4 regions of the Metabacillus sp. KH_069 genome follow, and region 1 is predicted to be linked to each of the others. Evidence: riboswitches for the same ligand, from Rfam matches in the RefSeq annotation. Region 1 holds a riboswitch; each other region holds the start of a gene.
What was found. Region 1 has a riboswitch for S-adenosylmethionine ahead of AC3ISE_RS04930 (bifunctional homocysteine S-methyltransferase/methylenetetrahydrofolate reductase). Riboswitches for the same ligand answer to the same signal wherever they lie in the genome.
Positions count from the first base shown of each region.

Region 2: another riboswitch for S-adenosylmethionine. It lies ahead of mmuP (S-methylmethionine permease); the one in region 1 lies ahead of AC3ISE_RS04930 (bifunctional homocysteine S-methyltransferase/methylenetetrahydrofolate reductase).
Region 3: another riboswitch for S-adenosylmethionine. It lies ahead of AC3ISE_RS09345 (YezD family protein); the one in region 1 lies ahead of AC3ISE_RS04930 (bifunctional homocysteine S-methyltransferase/methylenetetrahydrofolate reductase).
Region 4: another riboswitch for S-adenosylmethionine. It lies ahead of metK (methionine adenosyltransferase); the one in region 1 lies ahead of AC3ISE_RS04930 (bifunctional homocysteine S-methyltransferase/methylenetetrahydrofolate reductase).

Region 1 is NZ_CM174460.1:985,538-990,146, reverse strand. It holds gene AC3ISE_RS04940 (CvfB family protein) at 1-136, opposite strand, end outside; gene AC3ISE_RS04935 (YajQ family cyclic di-GMP-binding protein) at 459-950, shown strand; SAM riboswitch class I at 1,134-1,265, shown strand; gene AC3ISE_RS04930 (bifunctional homocysteine S-methyltransferase/methylenetetrahydrofolate reductase) at 1,344-3,197, shown strand; gene metH (methionine synthase) at 3,190-4,609, shown strand, end outside.
Region 2 is NZ_CM174460.1:4,373,087-4,377,695, reverse strand. It holds gene AC3ISE_RS21930 (ABC transporter ATP-binding protein) at 1-756, opposite strand, end outside; gene AC3ISE_RS21935 (FtsX-like permease family protein) at 1-5, opposite strand, end outside; gene AC3ISE_RS21925 (sensor histidine kinase) at 858-1,862, opposite strand; gene AC3ISE_RS21920 (response regulator transcription factor) at 1,859-2,548, opposite strand; SAM riboswitch class I at 2,689-2,793, shown strand; gene mmuP (S-methylmethionine permease) at 2,874-4,277, shown strand; gene mmuM (homocysteine S-methyltransferase) at 4,252-4,609, shown strand, end outside.
Region 3 is NZ_CM174460.1:1,890,038-1,894,646, forward strand. It holds gene pyrF (orotidine-5'-phosphate decarboxylase) at 1-607, shown strand, start outside; gene pyrE (orotate phosphoribosyltransferase) at 604-1,236, shown strand; SAM riboswitch class I at 2,054-2,159, shown strand; gene AC3ISE_RS09345 (YezD family protein) at 2,266-2,409, shown strand; gene AC3ISE_RS09350 (phosphoadenylyl-sulfate reductase) at 2,517-3,218, shown strand; gene cysP (sulfate permease) at 3,273-4,295, shown strand; gene sat (sulfate adenylyltransferase) at 4,340-4,609, shown strand, end outside.
Region 4 is NZ_CM174460.1:3,487,498-3,492,106, forward strand. It holds gene metK (methionine adenosyltransferase) at 1-1,071, opposite strand, end outside; SAM riboswitch class I at 1,262-1,395, opposite strand; gene pckA (phosphoenolpyruvate carboxykinase (ATP)) at 1,708-3,297, shown strand; gene AC3ISE_RS17560 (dicarboxylate/amino acid:cation symporter) at 3,466-4,609, shown strand, end outside.

The DNA of each region.
Region 1 (4,609 bases):
CAATCTCTTCTTTGCCTTCGATTGGCTCCGTGATTTCGGTTTTGTGAAGCAGCACACGGCTTTCTCCGTCTGTCAAATAGTATCCATAATCTAATTTTTCATCTATTGAAAGCGTCATAAACGTTCCTGGATTCATCAGTGATTTTCGTTCCTTTCTTTTGCAGGTTGCATTTGCTGTTATTGTTAAACTGATTAGGTGGGCAGACTTTGGATTTTGTCTTATCCGGCTCCAGCTCCCAACCCCTCGGTCAGAACGGCTCCGCACTTCGGTTTGTCCGGCTCCATCGCCTAACTCCTCGGCCAGAACGGCTCCGCCAGGAAAAGCAAAAAGCGCCTTTCCTGGCGGAGCCTTATCTGTCTGTCGGAGCTAAACAGGCGATTCCGCACTTCATGTGTTGTTATCCCAAGTCCATTCTACTATAATCTAAGAATAATACAAAGTTCTTGGAGGGATTCTTATGGCGAAGGATAGTTCGTTTGATATTGTGTCGAAAGTGGATATGCCTGAGGTGACGAATGCGATTACGATGACAATGAAGGAAATCGGCACGCGCTATGATTTTAAAGGGAGCAAAAGCAGCATTTCTCTTGAAAAAGAAGAGATTGTTCTAGTCTCAGATGATGAGTTTAAAATGGATCAGTTAAAGGATGTTTTTGTTTCCAAACTGATTAAGCGCAATGTGGCGACCAGGAATATTGATTACGGCAAGATTGAAGGCGCATCCGGCGGTACGATTCGCCAGCGTGCTAAGCTGATTCAGGGTATTGATAAGGATAATGCGAAAAAGATTAATGCCATTATTAAAAATTCTGGTTTAAAAGTAAAAACACAGGTTCAGGATGATCAGGTCCGCGTAACCGGCAAAAATAAGGACGACCTTCAGCAGGTAATTGCAGCCGTTCGCGGTGCAGACTTGCCGATTGACGTCCAGTTTCTTAATTTCAGATAAAGTGAACGAACACCCGGGCTCTTCTCAGCCGGGTGTTTGTTTAGCTGTTCGGCAGGTTTTCCTTTTGATCTATCCTCAATAAATTCCCCGTCTATTCAGAAAACTTTTACTTTTGTATTGAATCTATCCGAAAAAACATGTAAATTAGATATAATATCTTTTTGCTAATTTCATATTTCACCATTCTTATCTAGAGAAGCTGAGGGACTGGCCCTTTGAAGCTTCAGCAACCTGGCATAATGAAACCATCTGTATTCAGCAGAGCTTTCATTCCAAGGTGCTAATTCCAGCGATGCATCCATCGAACGATAAGAAGAAGTCCTGAACGTTCAAAAGTCTTCTTCTTGGAAGGCTTTTTTTGTTTTCTTTACTTGCATGAAGGAGGTTTGGAGTTTGACACTTTTAAACGATTTACAGAACAAGATCCTGATTGGCGACGGAGCAATGGGAACACTGCTTTATTCTCACGGAGTGGACCGATGTTTCGAAGAATTGAATTTATCAAAGCCTGATGAAATCTTAAATGTCCATAAGGCTTATATTGCAGCCGGTGCGGATGTTATTCAGACAAATACGTACGGCGCCAATTATATTAAGCTTTCAAGATACGGATTAGAAGATGAAGTGAGAGCGATCAACCGTACTGCTGTGCAGATTGCCAAAAAAGCAGCAGCCGGCAATGACACTTATGTTCTCGGCACAATTGGAGGCATCCGTGCTTTCAAAAAAAACGCCTATTCTCTTGAAGACATTAAAAGAAATTTCAGGGAACAGCTTTACCTTTTGCTCAGTGAAGAGGTCGACGGCCTTCTGCTTGAAACCTATTATGATCTCGAGGAAATAAAAACAGTATTAGAGATAGCGAGAAAAGAAACGAATATCCCGATTATTACAAACATCTCCCTGCACGAAATCGGGGTGCTGCAGGACGGAACACCTCTGCATGAAGGCCTTTCTCAGCTTGAAGCACTTGGTGCGGATGTTGTCGGGCTGAATTGCAGACTGGGACCTTACCATATGCTTTCTTCACTTGAAGAAATTCCGCTGCCTGATAAAGCGTACTTATCTGTTTATCCAAACAGCAGCTTGCCTACTCTTGAAGAAGGCAGACTTGTGTATGGCTCAGGAGAAAAATATTTTGCAGAAAGTGCTCTTGCCTTCAGAAATCAGGGAGCAAGACTGATCGGCGGGTGCTGCGGCACAACGCCATTGCACATTGAAGCAATGGCAGCAGCGCTTAAAGGCCTGGCTCCAGTTACAGAGAAGAAAGTGAAAATCAGAAAAGAAGAGATTTCTGTCACGTCAGCAGCGGAAAGAAAGTACCCTCCCCTGCAGGAAATAGTGAGCGAGAAACGTTCTCTGATTGTAGAACTTGATCCTCCTAAAAAACTTGGAATAGACAAATTTTTAAAAGGAGCAAAAGCTCTGCAGGCTGCTGGAATCGATGCCTTAACTCTTGCAGATAACTCGCTTGCGTCACCGCGGATTAGCAATGTTGCTGTTGGGTCCATCGTTCAGCAAACACTTGGGCTCAGGTCTTTAATTCATATTACATGCCGCGACCGCAATTTAATTGGCCTTCAATCTCATTTGATGGGTCTTCATACACTTGGACTTACAGATGTCTTAGCAATCACAGGCGATCCATCAAAAATCGGGGATTTTCCGGGAGCAACATCGGTTTATGATCTTTCATCATTTGATTTGATCAGCTTAATCAAGCAATTTAACGACGGCCTTTCTTATTCAGGTAAACCGCTTGGAGAAAAAACCAATTTCTCAGTAGCTGCCGCGTTTAACCCTAATGTCAAATATCTTGATAAAGCGGTAAAAAGGCTTGAGAAAAAAATTGCCTGCGGGGCAGATTATTTCATCTCACAGCCCATTTACTCAGAAAAACAGCTGATTGATGTATATGAAGAAACAAAGCATTTAACCGTGCCAATCTATATCGGCATTATGCCGCTCACAAGCAGCCGCAACGCAGAGTTTATTCATAACGAAATTCCTGGCATTACTCTTTCTGACAGTATCCGGGAAAGAATGGCTCAGGCAGGCGATAATCGTGAGAAAGCCTATCAGGAAGGATTGGCTATCGCTAAAAGATTGATTGATGCTGCCTTTGACTTATTTAATGGAATCTACCTAATTACACCATTTTTAAACTATGAATTAACCGTTGAACTGACAAACTACATTCATAAGAAACAAACTGAGGTCAATGAAAGGAAGATTACGCATGTCTGATATAAAAAAACAGCTTGAGAAAAAAATCCTCGTTCTCGACGGAGCGATGGGCACCATGATTCAGGATGCAAATCTTTCAGCAGCTGATTTCGGCGGAGAAGAATACGAGGGCTGCAACGAATATTTAACGATTACTGCACCAGAAGTCATCGAATCCATTCATGATGCTTACTTGAGGGCAAAAGCAGATATTATAGAAACCAACACATTTGGCGCTACTAAAATAGTCCTTGATGAATATAATCTTGGTCACCTCGCTTTTGAATTAAATAAAAAAGCGGCGGAGATTGCAAAGAAGGCAGCTGAAAAGGTTTCAACTCCTGAATGGCCCCGTTATGTTGCAGGCTCAATGGGCCCTACGACAAAAACACTGTCAGTCACAGGCGGAGCAACGTTTGATGAGCTTATTCAAAATTATGAGGAGCAAACACTTGGCCTGCTCGCTGGCGGCACTGATTTGCTCCTGCTTGAAACGAGCCAGGATTTATTAAATGTGAAAGCAGGCTTTCTTGGCATTAAACGCGCCTTTGAACAAGCAGGAAAAGAAATTCCGCTGATGATTTCAGGAACGATTGAACCTATGGGAACGACGCTTGCAGGCCAGGATATTGAAGCCTTTTTCATCTCGCTTGAACACATGAAGCCTTTATCTGTGGGGCTTAACTGTGCAACAGGACCTGAATTTATGACCGACCATATCCGAACACTGTCAGGAATGGCTCATACGGCTGTCAGCTGCTATCCTAATGCGGGATTACCTGATGAGGAAGGGAATTATCATGAATCACCCCGTTCTCTTGCTCAAAAAGTGAAGGGATTTGCAGAGCAGGGCTGGCTGAACATTGTCGGCGGCTGCTGCGGAACGACACCTGCACATATTACTGCCATTGCTGACGCTGTAGGTGAACTCAGGCCCCGCCAAGTTCCGGGACGTGATCCAGCCCATACAGTATCAGGCATCGATCCGCTGATTTATGATGATTCGATGAGGCCGCTATTCGTAGGAGAACGGACTAATGTCATTGGCTCCAGAAAATTTAAACGATTAATCGCGGAGGGGAAATTTGAAGAAGCAGCTGAAATTGCCCGTGCGCAAGTGAAAAATGGCGCACACGTTATTGATATCTGTCTTGCTGATCCAGACCGCGAGGAATTAGAAGATATGGAAGCATTTATGCAGGAAATCACAAAAAAAGTAAAAGCACCGCTTGTCATCGATTCAACCGATGAGAAAGTGATTGAAAAAGCACTCTCCTATTCTCAAGGGAAGGTGATCATCAATTCAATCAACCTAGAAGACGGTGAAGAGAGATTTGACGCTGTCGTACCTCTCATTCACAAATATGGTGCAGCTGTCGTCGTCGGAACGATTGATGAAAAAGGAATGGCGCTTACGGCTGAGCAAAAGCTTG
Region 2 (4,609 bases), 1.0 Mb from region 1:
TTCATCCTGAACACCGCCCAGAACGCCTTGCGTTTTCATGATGTCTTTGAAGAATGCCTGCCTTGTCTGGCCGCCTTTGTTTAACTGAGTATAGATCTGACCGTCTTTTATAAAGATGACTCTGCTGCAGTAGCTTGCAGCAGCAGGGTCATGCGTAACCATGACAATGGTTGCTTTTCGTTTTTCATTAAGCTCGGTCAATTTATTCAGCAAGTCAGCAGCCGATTTAGAATCGAGTGCGCCTGTTGGTTCATCGGCAAAAATAATGCTTGGTTCGTGAATAAAGGCCCGTGCTGCAGAAGTACGCTGCTTCTGGCCGCCGGAAATTTCGTTCGGATACTTGTCTTTTAGCTCGCTGATGCCGAGTTCATTTGCCAATGCCTGAAATTTTTGGTCCGCTTCTTTCTTGGGAACATTAGAAATGGAGAGCGGCAGCAGAATATTTTCTTTCACTGTCAGTGTGTCCAGAAGGTTATAATCCTGAAAAATAAAGCCGAGATGATGCTTTCTGAATTCAGCAAGCTCCTTTTCCTTCATGCCCGTCATTTCTTTCTTTTCAATTTGAATGGTCCCGCCGCTTACTTTATCAATCGAAGACAGGACGTTCAGCAGCGTTGTTTTGCCTGAACCGGATGCACCCATGATGCTGACAAATTCGCCTTCTTGTATCGAAAGGTCAATCCCTTTAAGGACTTCCTGTTTATTAAACTTATTTCCGTAGCTTTTATGGAGCTTTGATGCTTCTAATATCGCCATACTCGCTTCCTCCTCTTCATTCATTACCTTTATTATAAAAAGGAGAAAGGTCCTTTTCCTTTTATTGTGCGAACAAAATAGAAAAGCATGTGACATTCTTGTCACACGCTAATGACGGCCGCAAAATCATTCCTTTTAGGAAAAGTTAACGCAAATGCTGTTTCTGCATTGACGATTGACTGTGCGTGAATATCGATCAGAAGGGGAGTGGCTGCTTTTTTAGCGAGATACAGCCCCATCCCTGTAGCAGCGTGATCTTGATGGTTGACGGTCGATGTGAAGCCTTTATCGAATATGCGCGGCAGGTCCTTTTGATCAATGCCCCGGCCGAAATCTTTCACCTCAAGCCTTGTTTGATCATCCTGACTCCAGCTTTTTATAGAAATGTCAGAGGCTTCGCTGTATTTCACTGCATTCGTTAAGATCTGTCTAATAATAAATGCCAGCCATTTCGCATCACTAAGGACTTCCTTTTGATCAAGCTGAATGTCAAATCCAATCCCTTTTTGAATACACCATGACTGCAGCGTCTTAATCTCATTAAAAACCACCGTTTCCAAGTCGACTGTTTCAATATACAAATCGTTTTCTATAAACGGAATCCGTTTTTGATGCAGCTGCTGATCAAGCAGAAGGTGAATCCGCAGCCATTCATACGTCAATTGCGTTTTCATTGCATCGTCTTCCATGCGTTCGATCATTAAATGCATGGCAGTTAGCGGGGTCTTCACTTCATGAATCCACGATAACAGTTCATCTTTTTCTTGTTCAAGCGAAATTCTGCTGTGCATAGCATCTTTTTTCAGCATCTCTGCCTGTTCGATGAGCGTTTTTTCGACCAACTGTTCAAATGGACTTTCCGGTACTGGAATGCTTGATAAATCAAGGTTGTTTTCCCGATCCTCCAGGCTTTTATAAAAAGCGGTTTCTTTATTGTACCGAACCGTTAAGAAAACAAAGAATGAGATCATGGAAAGGAAGACAATATACAAAACAGGCTCAAATGGAATGGCTGAATCGATGAAAGAGACAAAGAGAATCAGGACATGAATAAAAATGAAAAAGAAAATCCAGCTGCGGCGCTCTTTTAAGAAACAGCGGATCATAGCATTTCCTCTTCTGACGCAAGATAGCCCTGTCCTACTTTTGTCTCAATAAAACGGCCTAATTCAATCTCCTCGAGCCGCTTTCGCAGGCGGTTGACATTTACTGTTAACGTATTGTCGCTTATGAAGCGTTTATCATCCCACAGGCTGTTCATGAGTTTGTCTCTGCTGACAATTTTGTTTTTTTGTTCAATTAACAGTTTGAGGATGAACATTTCATTCTTTGTCAGTTCAACGGAGCCTGCTTCATTCGTAACCGTATTTCGTTCATAATCAACCGCAGCATTGCACCATGTTTTCAGACTTACTTGTTCAGTATTGTAGTTATAAACACGACGGAGAATGGCCTGAATTTTCGCGATCAGCACATCAAAGTGGAAAGGCTTTTGGACAAAATCATCGGCCCCAAGCTGCATGGACATGACCATATCAGTCGGATGATCCCGCGAGGACAGAAAGATGATCGGCACATTTGAATGGGCACGGATCATTCGGCACCAATGAAAACCGTCAAACTTCGGCAGCTGAATATCAATGATGACCAAATCAGGTTTAACTTCTGAAAATTCCTGCATCACTTTATTAAAATCAGTGATTCCATAAACATCATATGACCATTGATTTAATCTTTCTTTCATTTCATTAAACAGGGTTAAATCATCTTCAATTAAAAGGAGTTTGAACAAAAATGTCACCACACTATAAGGTTTCTTTTACAATTATTGTATAGTAAAACAGATTTGTGTGCTATAGATCACATTGCACGGAATATTCATACTAATCTTGACATTGTTTCAATAGATTGCTATTGTAATAAAAAAATAATTTCTTATCCAGAGAGGTGGAGGGACTGGCCCTTTGAAACCTCAGCAGCAGGTCTATGATGACACTGTGCTAATTCCAGCGGGTGAATGAACCTGATAGATAAGCATACCTTTATTTGTCAGCAGCGCACTCTTTTTAAAGAGTGCGTTTTTCATTTTTTTGGATTTGAAAAAAAGGAGAGTAGAAATGGAAGGTCAGCAGCAATTTCAGAGGAAAATGCAATCTCGTCATTTAGTCATGTTATCGCTTGGAGGTGTCATTGGAACAGGTTTATTTTTAAGTACAGGTTATACGATTCAGCAGGCTGGACCGTTTGGCACCATCCTGTCGTATTTAGTTGGGGCGCTGGTCGTTTATCTCGTTATGCTTTGTTTAGGGGAATTATCAGTACATATGCCGGAGACTGGTGCATTTCACAGCTATGCCGCTAAATATATTGGTCCAGGAACAGGGTACACAGTAGCCTGGCTGTATTGGCTTACTTGGACGGTTGCGTTAGGTTCAGAATTCACGGCAGCTGGGCTGCTGATGCAAAGGTGGTTTCCGTCCATTAACGTCTGGATTTGGAGCGCGGTATTTGCCTTGATGATCTTTTTATTAAATGCTGTGACGGTTAAGTTTTTTGCGGAGTCTGAGTTTTGGTTTGCATCGATTAAAGTCGTTGCCATAGTGATTTTTATTCTTTTAGGAGGAGCCGCAATTGTTGGCTTTATTCCGCTGACGGACTCGAGTTCTGCTCCATTCTTTACGAATCTTACAAGTGAAGGGTTATTTCCGAATGGTGCATTTGCCGTGATCATGACGATGCTTGCTGTGAACTTTGCTTATTCGGGAACAGAATTAATAGGGGTCGCAGCCGGAGAAACGGCAGAGCCTGAAAAAACAATACCCATCGCGATTCGAACAACATTATGGAGATTGATCCTCTTTTTTGTAGGAACGATTGTTGTATTATCGGCGCTGCTGCCTGCATCGGATTCAGGGGTTTTAAAGAGCCCCTTTGTTGCTGTTCTTGAACGAATTGGTCTTCCATTTGCAGCAGATATCATGAATTTCGTTATCTTAACGGCAATTTTGTCTGCAGCAAACTCAGGTCTATATGCTGCTTCCAGAATGCTCTGGTCTCTTTCAAATAAGAAAACCATATCACCTATTTTTGCTAGAGTGACAAAACAAGGTGTACCTATATATGCTGTGATATTCAGCATGCTGGGCGGTACTTTGGCTTTATTCTCAAGCATCATTGCGCCAGATACAGTGTATATCATCCTTGTCTCCATTTCAGGTTTAGCTGTGGTTGTCGTCTGGATGAGTATTAGTGCGTCACAGTTTTTCTTTCGCAGACAATATATCAAAGAAGGTCATTCAGTAAAGGATCTGGTTTACCGGACGCCTTTCTATCCCCTGGTGCCGATCGCATCTTTTGTGCTGTGTCTCGCATCATTAGTTGGAATCGCATTTGACCCTGCACAGCGAATTGCACTTTATTGCGGCATTCCATTTATTTTGATTTGTTATGGAAGCTATTATTTAACTCAGTATGTAAAGGAAAGAGGAGAAGGATATGCAGCAGAAAATCAATCCAATTGACGCTATTTTACATGACCATTCCATTATGATTCTTGATGGAGCACTTGCTACAGAGCTTGAGCAGCATGGCTGTGATTTGGACGATCCCCTTTGGTCAGCCCGAATATTGCTTGAAAACCCGGAATTGATTTATCAGGTTCATTCAGACTATTTCCGTGCGGGAGCGGATTGTGCAATAACGGCAAGCTACCAGGCAACAATTGATGGGTTCTTGAAGCGGGGAATCGAAGAAATAGAAGCCTTGCAATTAATGAAGAAAACGGTGCTGCTTGCCAAAAAAGCAAGAGATGATTTTTGGAAGGAAGAAATGGGAGCTGTTAGACCAAAACCAT
Region 3 (4,609 bases), 900 kb from region 1:
GTTTTATCAGGAAGGCCCCGCGATAATCCATCAGCTTAAATCAGACGGACATGACATTTTTCTTGATTTGAAGCTCCATGATATTCCGCAGACCGTCAAACAGGCTATGAAAGGACTTGCAAAGCTTGAAGTGGATCTTGTCAATGTTCATGCTGCAGGCGGAAGCGCGATGATGCAGGCTGCGATAGAAGGTCTGGAATCAGGAACGCGGGCAGGGGCAAAAAGACCTGACTGTATTGCTGTAACTCAATTAACAAGCACATCAGAGTCCATGCTTAAACATGAACTGCTTATCGAAAAAGGGCTGAACGAAACCGTCCTGCACTATGCCAAATTGGCAGATGAGAGCGGACTCGATGGGATTGTCTGTTCTTCGCTTGAAGTACCTGATATCTATCAGCATTTGGACCGTTCTTTCAAAACCATTACGCCTGGAATCCGCATGGCGGAAGACTCAATGAATGATCAAGTGAGAGTGGCGACTCCTTATAAGGCGAGAGAGCTTGGATCAACTGCCATTGTTGTCGGCAGAAGCATCACAAAAGCGGATGATCCGCTGAAAGCATACTTACAAATGAAAAACGCATGGGAGGGTCTGCCTGTATGAAACATCAAATTGCTGAGCAGCTGTTAAAAATTGAAGCCGTCTTTTTAAGTCCAAATGAGCCATTTACATGGTCAAGCGGCCTCAAATCTCCAATTTATTGCGACAATCGTTTAACGTTATCCTATCCTGAAGTCAGAAAAGACATTGCAGAGGGATTAACTAAGCTAATCAGGGAAGAGTATCCCCAGGCTGAAATGATTGCAGGAACCGCAACAGCCGGTATTCCTCATGCTGCATGGGTTAGTGATCTTCTTAATCTGCCTATGTGCTATGTGAGAAGCAAGCCGAAGGGCCATGGAAAAGGCAATCAAATCGAAGGGAAAGTGCACGAAGGTCAAAAAGTCGTAGTCGTTGAGGATTTAATCTCAACAGGAGGAAGCGTTATTACGGCTGTTCAGGCTCTGCGAGAGGCAGGATGTGAAGTAATTGGAGTGGTCTCCATCTTCACATATGAATTGCAAAAAGGCGCAGAAATGCTTGCAGAAGCAGGCATTCATACTGTATCTCTTACCGATTATTCTTCATTGATTGATGTAGCTTTGAATAAAGGATCCATTGAAAAAGAAGATCTGGAAAAGCTGAAAAAATGGCGTGAAAACCCGGCAAATGAAGCATGGATGACTGTTTAAATAGGCAAAAAGAGGCTGGGACAAAAGGTTTTCAGGCAAAGAATAATCCGAACTATTATGTGAAATTCCAACTTGAATTTCGTTTTAGTTCGGATTTTTTTCTATTGTTGCTGCAGTACTAAATGTTAGAAACCTTAGGAGGATAGCAGCGGAAGGAACTTGACTCCTGCGGGATATAGAGCAAAATGGGAGACCCCACAGGCAACACCGAGAGGCTCTCATGCTCCCCGCGGAAAGCAAGTTCCTCTCGCTGCAAGGAACGGACTATATTTAACATTAGAAACAACAATTTATGCGAAAATAGCCCTTTCTTTTAATAATTTTCGCACTATTCAATGTTCGGCTTTAGTTTCAGGAGATAATCGTTACGTCCCAGTCTCTTTTTTATATCCAAATCAAAATCGAAACTAGAATCGAAACAAGGCTTAGAAGCAGATAACCAGTTCGGAACATTTTTATCTGCCATGCTTTTTTATCAAACCTTTTGCAAAACGAGAAGCTCGCATGGCCGAGCCAGCCAAATATCCAAAAAAGTCCGGATTGTTCACTTTTGATTTTTTGGAAAATAAGATGATCATCAAGAGATACAATGGCATAAGCTAATGAAAATCCGCCTATAACGAAAGCGAATAGGGTCATAATGAATGGAATGAGAATTTGTTTCACCTCTACGATAGTAATTTTTTGACCATAAACTTTATTCACGATTCTCAATTTTAGAACTAAATTTCGCTGAAAAATAAAAAAAATTAATTCCGATCGAAAAACTAGGGTTGACACGGCGGCTAATTGTGATAAAATTTAGAAAAATATAATAAACTTATCCAGAGAGGCGAAGGGATCTGGCCCTGTGAAGCCCGGCAACCTGCGTTTGGCAAGGTGCTAAATCCAGCAAAATGTAAACCCATTTTGAAAGATAAGGTACATTACCTGAACAGTCTTTCAAGTTGGAAGGCTTTTTTACATTCTCAGATTGCGGTGCATTTCTCAGAAAAAAAGAGCGGATAAGAAATGAAATGGGGGACTGCAGTGGGAAAGGAAGAACAGCTTGAACTCGTCTTCGAAAGATTAAGGGAAATGCTGAAAACGATGAATTATGGTTCTGTCACATTGATTGTTCAGGACGGCAAAGTGATTCAGCTTGAGAAGAACGAAAAAGTAAGAATAAAATAATGTGCTGACTAGATAAACTGGAGGCATTTTAACATTGAACGGGTTCCGTCATTCTGTTAAAGTGTCTTTTTTTAACGGGACCTGGCTGATAGAGGGGAAGAATTCACATGCTTACGTATGAAAACTGGCAGGAGCCAGCGGCTGAGTTTGAAGTTGATGACACTTATAAAGGCGCATTAAACGTTTTAAAGTGGAGCTACAGTCATTACGGCAAAGAGATTGTTTATGCCTGCAGCTTTGGAATAGAAGGGATTGTGCTTGTTGATTTAATTTCGAAAGTAGAGCCGGATGCAACTATTGTTTTTCTGGATACGGACGTTCATTTTAAAGAAACATATGAAACAATCGACCGGGTGCGGGAAAAATATCCGAAGCTGAATATCGTGATGAAGAAGCCGGAACTCACATTAGAGGAACAGGCAGCGGAACATGGAGATAAACTTTGGGAAACCAACCCGAATAAATGCTGCCAAATCAGAAAGCTTCAGCCTCTGAACGAGACGTTATCTGAATCTGAAGCATGGATCTCGGGACTGCGCAGAGAGCAGTCAGAAACAAGGAAACATGTTCAATTTATTAACCGGGATGATAAATTTCAGTCGGTGAAAATTTGTCCGCTGATTCACTGGACATGGAAAGATGTATGGCGGTACGTGCACAAAAATGATTTGCCTTATAACCCTCTGCATGACAGGGGCTACCCGAGCATTGGCTGCTCTCACTGCACCGCACCTGCGTTTAATGCCGATGATTTGCGTTCCGGAAGATGGAGCGGACAGGGTAAAACAGAATGCGGATTACATGGATAAGGAGCAGGTCCCGTGCTTGAAATAGCGGCTCTTGCGATCAGTCTCTTTTTTGCAATGAATATAGGGGCAAGCGGTGCTGCTGCCTCGATGGGTGTTGCTTATGGGTCAGGTGCAGTCCCAAAAGCAAGGCATGCCCTTTTCATTTGTGCAGCCGGGGTCTTTGCCGGAGCGGTGCTCGGAGGCGGAGAAGTTGTTAAGACAATCAGCGGAGGCATCATACCTCAGGAAATTATTAATGTAAAAATCGTGCTGATTATCATTCTATCTGCGACAAGCTCCCTGTTTTTTGCAAATTTGCTCGGCATTCCGCTTTCTACCAGTGAAGTTACGGTTGGGGCGGTAGTAGGAGTCGGGATTGCGTATCAAGTGCTGTTTGTTAATTCGCTGCTGGTCATTATGATGTTTTGGGTGATCGTTCCTGTTGCTGCTTTCGGTTTAGCCTGGATATTCGGCAAAGGGCTCTATAGGCTGCAAAATAAGGGATTTTTGCATGATCGTCCGTGGCTTACCGGCATTTTGATTCTTGCAGGATTTCTTGAAGCCTTCTCTGCGGGGATGAATAATGTCGCGAATGCAGTTGGTCCTCTAGTTGGAGCAGGTTTGATCTCCGTTTCAAAAGGAACCTGGATCGGAGGGGCATTTGTAGCAATCGGAGCCATTTTCCTCGGAAAAAAAGTACTGGAGACCAACGGCAAGAAGATTACCAGATATTCAAAGCCTGAAGGGATATTAATCTCAGGAACTGGTGCCGGTCTCGTCATTATCAGTTCCATTTTCGGATTGCCGGTTCCGCTCACACAGGTCACTTCATCAGCGATTATCGGTCTTGGAATGGCGAAAAACGGAAGCGAAATTCTTCATAACCACATCGTGAAGAAAATTGTCCGCATATGGATTGTTTCACCTCTGTTTTCACTGGCCATTTCTTATTTCTTAGTTAAATTATTTTTAGAAAGTGATCTTTACTCAATCACCGTTCTTGTCAGTGTCATGCTTGCAACCTTAGGAGCCCTCAGTTTGATGAAGGCCATCAAAGAGGAAAAGCGGGCTGTGCATGAAGAAGGCGGGGGCATTTAACGTTAAAACCAATTAAAATGGTATGTTTAGGAGGAATTATAATAATGAGTTTACAGCCGCACGGAGGTTTGCTAATACAAGCATATAACCCAGAGGAAAAATATCAGGAGATTCACGCAGAAATTGAAATTGATGCAATGGCATTAAGTGATTTGGAATTAATCGGAATTGGAGCATACAGCCCGCTTGAAGGATTTCTTTCTCAGAAAGATTATGAGCAGGTCGTAAATGAGATGAGACTGGCCTCAGGCACTGTCTGGAGCATCCCGATTACATTGCCTGTTTCCAAGGAAACGGCTGAGAGATTAATAGTC
Region 4 (4,609 bases), 1.9 Mb from region 1:
GTTGATGATTCCTGCTGGACGAAGATCAAAGTTAGCACGAACAACGTCAACTAACACATCTTCCTTCACTTTGCCTGTTTCGAATGTATCGATTGCGATTGATACTGGCTGTGCCACACCAATTGCATAAGCAAGCTGAACTTCACATTTATCAGCAAGGCCTGCTGCTACAATGTTCTTAGCTACATAGCGTGCTGCATAAGCTGCAGAACGGTCAACTTTTGTTGGATCTTTACCGGAGAATGCGCCGCCGCCGTGACGAGCATAGCCTCCGTAAGTATCAACGATGATTTTACGGCCTGTTAAGCCTGCATCGCCCTGTGGTCCGCCGATAACGAAACGGCCAGTCGGGTTGATGAAGTATTTCGTATCTTCATCAATTAATTCTTTTGGAACAACCGGGTTAATAACATGCTCTTTTACGTTGCGCTGAATTTGCTCTAATGAAATTTCAGGGTGGTGCTGAGTTGAAATAACAATTGTATCAATGCGAACTGGCTTGTCATTTTCATCATACTCAACTGTTACTTGAGTTTTACCATCCGGACGAAGGTACGGGAGAATTTCTTCTTTGCGTACTTCCGTTAAACGGCGTGAAAGTTTGTGAGCAAGCGAGATCGGAAGCGGCATTAATTCTTTCGTTTCGTTATTGGCAAAACCGAACATTAGTCCTTGGTCACCTGCACCAATCGCTTCAATCTGCTCATCTGTCATTTTTCCTTCACGTGCTTCAAGCGCCTGGTCAACACCCATCGCGATGTCTGCTGACTGCTCATCAATTGAAGTAAGGACTGCACATGTTTCTGCATCAAAACCATATTTTGCACGAGTGTAGCCAATTTCTTTAACCGTTTCGCGAACGATTTTTGGAATGTCTACATAAGTAGAAGTTGTAATTTCACCAGCAACCAGAACAAGACCTGTTGTAACAGATGTTTCACAAGCTACACGGGCATTTGCATCTTTTTCTAGGATTGCATCTAAAATCGAGTCAGAAATCTGGTCACAAATTTTATCAGGATGACCTTCAGTTACAGACTCTGAAGTAAACAGACGACGTTGTTTAGTCATTAAAGTTTTCCTCCTCAAAAGGTTAGATGATACGGAACTCATTCCCTTTCATATTTTGACCATTCGGCAAAATATTTCAGTTGGCATGTTTTAGGAGAATCCACGAGTACATTCAGGCAAAATATATTTATTCGAAATAAAAAATCCTTTCCCGCGAGGAAAGGTTATTTACTAAAATCGTAGCCTTTCGCTCTTATCGATCAAGGGCTTTCGCCTTGCATCAGGTTAGCACCTTTGCTCGCAAAAATTCATGAATGAATTTTAAAAATAAAGCAGGTTGCTGGGTTTCATTGGGCCTGTCCCTCCACCAGCTCGGGATAAGAGAATCCGTTCAAGGACATATAATATCGTATATTTCCTCCAGGTGTCAACAAAAAATGACAAGGTTTTCGGATAAGATTTTTCTGTTCCCTTTTGGTATGTTTCCACAAAATGCCGAAATAAAAACACTTCCTATTATATATGTATCATTTTCATCGAAAACGTTCTTTAAGCAGTTCCATTTCATCAATTTGTACGTAGAATAAGTTAAATAGTATAGACTATTTATTTTAATGTGTTATACTAATTAAGAAGAGTCACTTTAAGATATAGTTAAAAATAATAATAGAAATATAGGTAAAGGATGGGTATGGGATGAATTCAATCGAAATTACAAATGAGCTTGATGTATTACTTAAAGGGGAAAATGCATTTCATAACTTATCAGTTCCTGTTCTTGTTGAAAAAGTCTTAGAACGGGGTGAAGGAACATTAACTTCGACGGGAGCTGTCCGTGCAACAACGGGTACTTACACAGGACGTTCACCTAAAGATAAATTTATTGTAAATGAAAATTCAACAAATGACAAAATTGAGTGGGGAGCTGTTAATCAGCCTTTCTCAGAAACGGCATTTGAAAAGTTGTACTTAAAAGTTCTTTCATACTTAAAAGACCGCAATGAGCTCTTTGTTTTCAAAGGCTTTGCCGGCGCTGACGCAAAATACCGCCTGCCGATCCAGGTTGTAAATGAATTCGCATGGCACAACCTGTTTGCTCAGCAATTATTTATCCAGCCAGAGAGCGTGGATGAGCTGATTCAGCATGACAATCCGTTCACAATCGTTTCTGCTCCAAACTTTAAAGCAGATCCTGCTGTGGATGGAACAAATTCTGAAACATTTATCATCATTTCATTTGAGAAAAGAACCATTCTTATCGGCGGTACTGAATATGCTGGAGAGATGAAAAAATCCATTTTCTCTGTCATGAACTACCTGCTTCCTGAAAGCGGTATCCTGCCAATGCACTGCTCTGCAAATGTTGGCCAGGAAGGCGATGTTGCCCTTTTCTTCGGTCTGTCAGGAACAGGAAAAACCACCCTTTCTGCTGATCCAAAACGCAAATTAATCGGTGATGATGAGCACGGCTGGTCAAATGCAGGTGTTTTTAATATCGAAGGAGGCTGTTATGCCAAGTGCATCAACCTCTCACGTGAAAAAGAGCCTCAAATCTTTGATGCGATAAGATTCGGGTCAGTGCTTGAAAATGTAGTCCTTGACGATGATACAAGAATTGCTGACTATGATGATACTTTCTTTACTGAAAATACAAGAGCGGCTTACCCGCTTGAAGCAATGGATAACATTGTGAAGCCTAGTATTGCCGGCCACCCTCATACAATTGTTTTTTTAACGGCTGATGCATTTGGCGTTCTGCCTCCTATCAGCAAGTTAACAAAAGAACAGGCTATGTACCATTTTTTAAGCGGATACACAAGCAAGCTTGCTGGAACTGAACGCGGCATTACATCACCTCAGGCAACATTCTCAACATGCTTTGGATCGCCTTTCCTCCCTCTTCCTGCTACTGTTTATGCAGAGATGCTCGGCCGGAAGATTGATGAGCATCAGGCTAATGTTTTCTTAGTAAACACAGGCTGGACTGGCGGAGAATACGGAACTGGACAGCGCATGAAACTGAAATATACCCGCGCCATGGTTCAATCCGCTCTTGAAGGTGAATTAGACAATGTGGAAACTGTCACAGATGAACACTTCGGACTACAAATTCCAATTCATGTGCCAGGTGTACCTGATGAAGTGCTTCAGCCGGTTAAAACTTGGAACAGCGTGGATGCTTATAATGAAAAAGCAAAAGAGCTTGCAGGCAAATTCAAACAAAACTTCAAGAAGTTCAATAATGTTTCAGCTGAGATCGAGACCCTTGGCGGACCAGCTGTATAACCCTTTCAAAAGCTATGCCATACACTCTGGCATGGCTTTTTCATTTTCTTTTCCATATATTAATAAAATAAAAATGAACATTTTTTATACCAAACCCTTCATACCTGTGCTAAAGTAATTCTATAACACATGTACACATGTATCTTTCAGGAGGACAACATCATGAAATTGAAGCTCGGACTTTTACCGCAAATCATACTGGCTATTATTCTGGGTGTCGTAATCGGCAGTATTTCACCAGAATGGCTCGTAAAAGGATTTGCAACATTTAATGGGATATTCGGCAACTTTATAGGCTTTGTCATTCCATTTATCATTATTGGATTTATTGCACCTGGCATCGGCCAGCTTGGTAAAGGTGCTGGTAAATTGCTTGGCATTACTACAGGTCTGGCCTATATCTCTACGATTTTTGCAGGACTGCTGGCGTTCGCTGCCGGTTCATCTATTCTGCCAAAATTCATTTCTGGAAATCAGCTCGTAAAAACTGATAACCCTGAGGAATTTTTATTAAAACCATACTTTGAAATTGGTATGCCGCCTGTTATGGAAGTCATGAGCGCTCTCATTTTCTCTTTCATCATTGGAATTGGACTTGCATCCATCAAAGGAAATACACTGCAAAATGCGTTTGAAGATTTTCAAAAGATCGTTGAGAAATTGATAAAAACAGCGATTATCCCGCTGCTTCCATTCCACATTTTTGGCATTTTCGCAAATATGACTTACGGCGGACAAGTTCAGTCGATTTTATCTGTTTTTGCAAAAGTTTTTGTCCTTATTATCCTGCTTCATTTAACAATGCTTCTTATTCAATACTGCACTAGCGGTTTGCTGACTAAAAATAATCCAATAAAGCTGTTAAAGATTATGTCTCCTGCCTACTTTACAGCAATGGGGACACAATCATCTGCAGCTACAATTCCCGTAACGCTTGGACAAGTTAAAAAAACCGGCGTTCAGTCTAAGATAGCAGACTTCAGTGTACCATTGCTGGCAACTGTTCACTTGTCAGGAAGTACGATTACACTGGTTTGCTGCGCTATGGGTGTTATGTTTATGAACGGTACAACTCCATCTTTTGAAATGATGATTCCATTTATCCTTATGCTTGGTGTGACAATGGTAGCCGCACCAGGAGTACCAGGAGGGGCAGTTATGGCTGCAATCGGCCTCCTTAAAACAATGCTCGGCTTTGATCCAACAATGGTTTCCCTTATGATTGCTTTATACCTCGCTCAGGACAGCCTTGGAACAGCAACAAATGTCACAGGTGACGGAGCTCTAACAATGCTCGTCAATAAATTCAGCA